DNA from 2 places in the Pseudoalteromonas sp. UG3-2 genome. Region 2 is predicted to be linked to the other one. Evidence: riboswitches for the same ligand, from Rfam matches in the RefSeq annotation. Region 2 holds a riboswitch; the other holds the start of a gene.
The links. A riboswitch is a leader RNA that binds a small molecule or an ion and turns the genes downstream of it on or off. The one in region 2 is predicted to bind cobalamin.
Positions count from the first base shown of each region.

Region 1: another riboswitch for cobalamin. It lies ahead of R3P39_RS17570 (ABC transporter ATP-binding protein); the one in region 2 lies ahead of R3P39_RS15700 (TonB-dependent receptor domain-containing protein).

Region 1 covers NZ_JAWLJU010000002.1:3,196,018-3,198,412, reverse strand. The annotation lists gene R3P39_RS17575 (FecCD family ABC transporter permease) at 1-291, opposite strand, end outside; gene R3P39_RS17570 (ABC transporter ATP-binding protein) at 288-1,085, opposite strand; cobalamin riboswitch at 1,161-1,299, opposite strand; gene nqrM ((Na+)-NQR maturation NqrM) at 1,450-1,662, opposite strand; gene R3P39_RS17560 (DUF1496 domain-containing protein) at 1,870-2,118, opposite strand; gene R3P39_RS17555 (hypothetical protein) at 2,109-2,258, opposite strand; gene R3P39_RS17550 (FAD:protein FMN transferase) at 2,342-2,395, opposite strand, start outside.
Region 2 covers NZ_JAWLJU010000002.1:2,813,381-2,815,775, forward strand. The annotation lists gene R3P39_RS15690 (VanZ family protein) at 1-142, opposite strand, end outside; gene R3P39_RS15695 (YajQ family cyclic di-GMP-binding protein) at 300-782, shown strand; cobalamin riboswitch at 878-1,042, shown strand; gene R3P39_RS15700 (TonB-dependent receptor domain-containing protein) at 1,090-2,395, shown strand, end outside.

The DNA of each region.
Region 1 (2,395 bases), 380 kb from region 2:
AGAGGCGCCGGAAGAAATACCAAATAAATAGGGATCCGCCAGTGGATTGCGCATCACCGTTTGTAAAATTAATCCGGCAATGGCTAAACCCGCCCCGGCCGCTAACGCCAATAGCGTTCGTGGCAAACGCAGCTCCACCACTATTTTTTGCTGGAGCTGCTGATCGTTGTAATCCATTAGCGCTTGAGCCACGACGTGCCAAGGCAATTCCACGGCCCCCAGTTTCAAGGCACAGCAAACGCTAACTAGGGTGATCAGTAAAAGTATGAATGTGATTAGGTGTCTGCTCATTGCACATAACCGTAATGAAAGCGAATATGCGGGACTTTATCGTCACAGTGCGGATGACTGACTGCACTTACCTCGGCGCAAACACCAAATACTGAGCTCAGCAACTCTTCACTTATTACCGCCATTGGTGTGCCTTGGGCGACGAGTTTTCCTTGCTGCAACACCAGTAAGCGGTGACATAGTGCACTGGCCAGGTTAAGGTCATGAAAAGAGGCAATAATAGTTACCCCCAATTGCTTGGCCAGTTCCATAATTTGAATTTGATACTTAATGTCTAGATGACTAGTAGGCTCATCCATGATCAGTACCTGCGGCTGCTGCACCATGGCTCTGGCAATCATTGCCCGTTGCTTCTCACCGCCCGATAACAGGCTAAAGCATTGCTGCGCCTTGTAGGCTAAACCTACCTGCTCCAATGCCTCCATGACAGCGTGCTTTTCTTCTGTCGTGACACTGGCTAGTAAGGACTTATTGGGAGTCAGCCCCATGCTGACCATATCGAACACAGGCAAATTAAATTCGCTTGGAATATCTTGCAATACCACGGCAATCTGTTTGGCGTAGGCTTTTTTTGACCATTGTGATAAGGCTTTGCCGTTAAAATACACCGCGCCTGTGGAGGCGACAAGAAACTGGTAGAGAACGCGCAGCAAGGTTGATTTACCCGCACCATTGGGCCCGACCAAGCCAATAAACTCTCCGTGTTTTACACTAAAACTAATGTCTGACAGTACCGGCTTGCTGCCAAAGGTAACACCGAGCTGGTCTACATGAAATTGTTCGCTTTGAGCCATAATACCTCTAACATGGGCATGGCAAAGCGATGCTGTATGGTATTCAGCACTCGACTTTGACTTAAGTCTGCCCGCTTAAGTATTGCGACGGCCTTGGTATCTGACTTGTTATTTGCGCTTTGCAAATCACTTACAGTTGCGGGGACAGTTGAGGACTTGCACCTCATTCCCAATATCTGCCAATCGATAAATTATGGTCATTATGAAGTCTAGACGTCTAAAACACAACTGTTGTCATTGTTAACCGTGCAGCAATTGCACTCCAGATTAGTATAAAAACATGGCAGAATAATAGTGATAAGACATTGACGTTGAGGCTGGACTAAAAGCAAAAACGCAAGCTAAGCTTGCGTTTTGGGTGGTATTAAAGAATTTGATTATCTTTCCACATTTGCTCTTTACGCATGCGTTTGATGCGCTTATCGCATGGGTCATCACAGTCACATACTTTATCGATACCCATAGAGCCAAGACCACCACAACTGCTAGACATTGACTTCTTTTGCACGATAACGCCTACGGCCATCGCAACTGCGATAAGCATAATTAAACCGAAAGTCAGTAAGAATAAAGACATTATCTAGCCCCTTTTTTTGCTACATAGAGTATGTGACGACGCCGAAATTATACTCTTTCGAAGCGCCGCCCACAATTAAATTATTGGGTGTTACAACAATATATGCTTCATAAGGTAATGACTCGAAACCCATTCATATACAAAAAAACAAAAAACAAAAAACAAAAAAAGCCGCGGGCGGCGGCTTTAAATTTTATAAATTAATCTTTACTGATTTACCCAAATCAAAGTGCCGTCTGAACCAACTTCACAAACTTTTATGCTTGAGCCTTGTTTCATCACAGCCCCTTTCGAATATTCTTGGTCAGCATAATAGCAATATTTTTTACTATCATACACTTTTTCTTCAACGTTTAAGGTATGCTTTTGCTCATCAAACACCGCGTCATTCGCAAGTACAAATGAAGAAGAGCTAATAATTGTCAAAGCTAATAAAAACCTTTTCATCACATCCATTCGCCTCCTTGACATGTCTTACCTTTGAATTCAGCGCCCTCGGAAAAGCGCCTACCATCATAATAACAGTCACCACCGCTTACTTTTTTTAAGTCGGCTAACTTCAATTGTTTAAACTTTTTTAGATTTGTTTTAGACATGTTTATTTCCTTACATTAGATATGTGTATTTTCCATTTTTCCCCTTAAGTAGGGCAAAGTGAAAAGTATCAAAAAAGCAACAATTAATCAACCTCATTCACATATCGCTTAAATGCTTCGCTAGCATAACTGTTGAT
Region 2 (2,395 bases):
CCAAGGTAAAAAAGACAGCAAAATGCGCAACTTTATCCACGTGAGGGAAAAGCCGAGGTGATAAACTTATTTCTTTGGCAAAAAGCACAGTACAAATAATTAAAGCGATAATTAATAGGGTTTTATAAACACGCCTTGTCACAATACATCCTACTTCTGTATGAGTGAGCCAGCAGTATAACATTGAAAACTGGCTATTGGGTGAACATCCTAAAGTCGTAGGGCAAAAATAAAAATAATCGCCACCAGTACAGCCACGCAGTGCTATAATCGGGGCAAAATGAATTGAGGAGAAGCAGATGCCTTCATTTGATATTGTGTCTGAAATTGACATGACAGAAGCAAGAAACACAGTCGATAACGCCACCAGAGAGCTCGAAACGCGCTACGATTTTCGTGGTGTGGATGCCGAAATCTCATTAAGCGGTGAAGTGATTAACCTTAAAGCAGAAGCCGAAAGCCAAGTGATGCAGTTATTCGATATGTTAGTGGCGAAAGCGGCTAAGCGTGGCCTTGATGTGGCCAGTTTTGAGCTAAAAGACATTGAGCGTTCGGGCAAAAATGTATCGCGCAAAGTCACGTTAAAGCAGGGCATTGATAAAGACATGGCTAAGAAGCTGGTTAAGCTTATTAAAGATTCTAAAATCAAAGTTCAAGCGTCAATCCAAGGCGACACGGTACGAGTCAACGGTAAGAAACGCGATGACTTGCAAGAAGTGATGCAGTTGGTGCGTTCAGGTGAGTTGGGTCAACCTTTCCAGTTTAAAAACTTCCGCGATTAATCCCCCATAGTGAGCACCTTGCTAAATAAGGTGCTTCTAGATTTCTAGACGTCCATTGACATTGTTCCCGAAACCCCAGACAATAGCTGCGAATTTCCAAGGTGCTATACACAACCTAGCTGGGTTGCCAAATGTATAGATAATCGGGAAGTTGGTGCGAGTGAAAAGGAAAGTCATCGAGCTCAAGGCCAACGCTGCCCCCGCAACGGTAAAGTGAGTCTGCTGTTTAGCGCTTACTCAGCCCGGAGACCGGCCTTGGAGTGGTCACTATTTGTTCTTGTACGGTGGGTACAAGTTAGGGGAATCCATGGTTAATAAAACTGCTATTAGCGCAGCCGTTGCTGCCATTATCTCGTGTTCGGCGACCGCTGAGCAAAACATAGAACACATTCGTGTTACTGCGAATAAATTTACGCAATCCTTACCGGACACACTGGCGGCCGTGACGGTGATCCAGCGTCAGGACATTGAAAAAAGCAATGCCTTAGATGTGATTTCGTTGCTTGATACCGTGGCTGGTATTCAAGCCGTGCGCAATGGTGGCTTGGGCCAGAGTGTCAGCCTATTTTTGCGTGGCAATGATGCCAAGCACACCCTAGTGTTGGTCGATGGTGTGCGCGTGTCTGACGCTAATTCCGGTGCGGCCTCATTAAGCAATATACCGCTCAATAGTATTGAACGTATTGAAGTGATCCGCGGCGCTAAAGCGGCAATTTATGGCTCAGATGCCATTGCCGGAGTGATCAATATCATCAGTCGTAAAGGCAGTAAAAACACCCTTGCTGTTACTTCTGGCAGCAATAATTACGCCGACGTTGAAGGGACTCTGCATTATAAAAAAGAGTTGCTGAAGGTGTCGGCCAATGCTGGGTATGTCGAGACGGATGGCTATGATGTCATCGCTAAAGATCCGGCCTTAGCAGCCAGCAAAAACCACGACCGCGATGGTTACCGCAATAGCAATATGGGCGTTAATATCAGTTATGGCGATCGGGCCACAGGACTCTTCTCGCTGCGCTCGCAGTACAGTGAAGGCAAGGGCGAGTATGATGCCTTTGGCAGTGATGAATATCGCTTTCAAAATTACACCAATAAACTGAGTTGGCAAAGAAGTCATGATGCCTTTTCTCAGCAGGTGGCATTTAGTAATGGCCAAGAAGAAAATAAACAAATCGGTAGCAGTAGCGATGACAACGCGTATGTGACTAAGCGCAGCCAATTTGAATATCAGTCACAATTTCACTTCAGTGATGCGCTGTTATTTACTGGTAACATCACCTTTCTAAACGAAGATGTTGGTGCCTCAACGGCAAAGTTTTCTGAGTCGCAACGAGATAACCTCTCGGTTGCATTAGGTGCATTTTATAATGATGACAATTGGCTTGCAGAAGTGGCGCTGCGTAGCGATGATTATGACTTTCACGGTCGTGCCAACACCTACACCCTAGCCATTGGCAAAAGGCTGAGCAATGATATTAGTATCAAGCTAAATCATGGTACGGCGTTTCGGGCGCCTTCTTTATCGCAAGCCTTTACCATCGATAGCCCTTATTACTTACCTAACCCCAATATCGCTCCGGAACAAGCTACTAATAATGAACTGATTGTGAGCT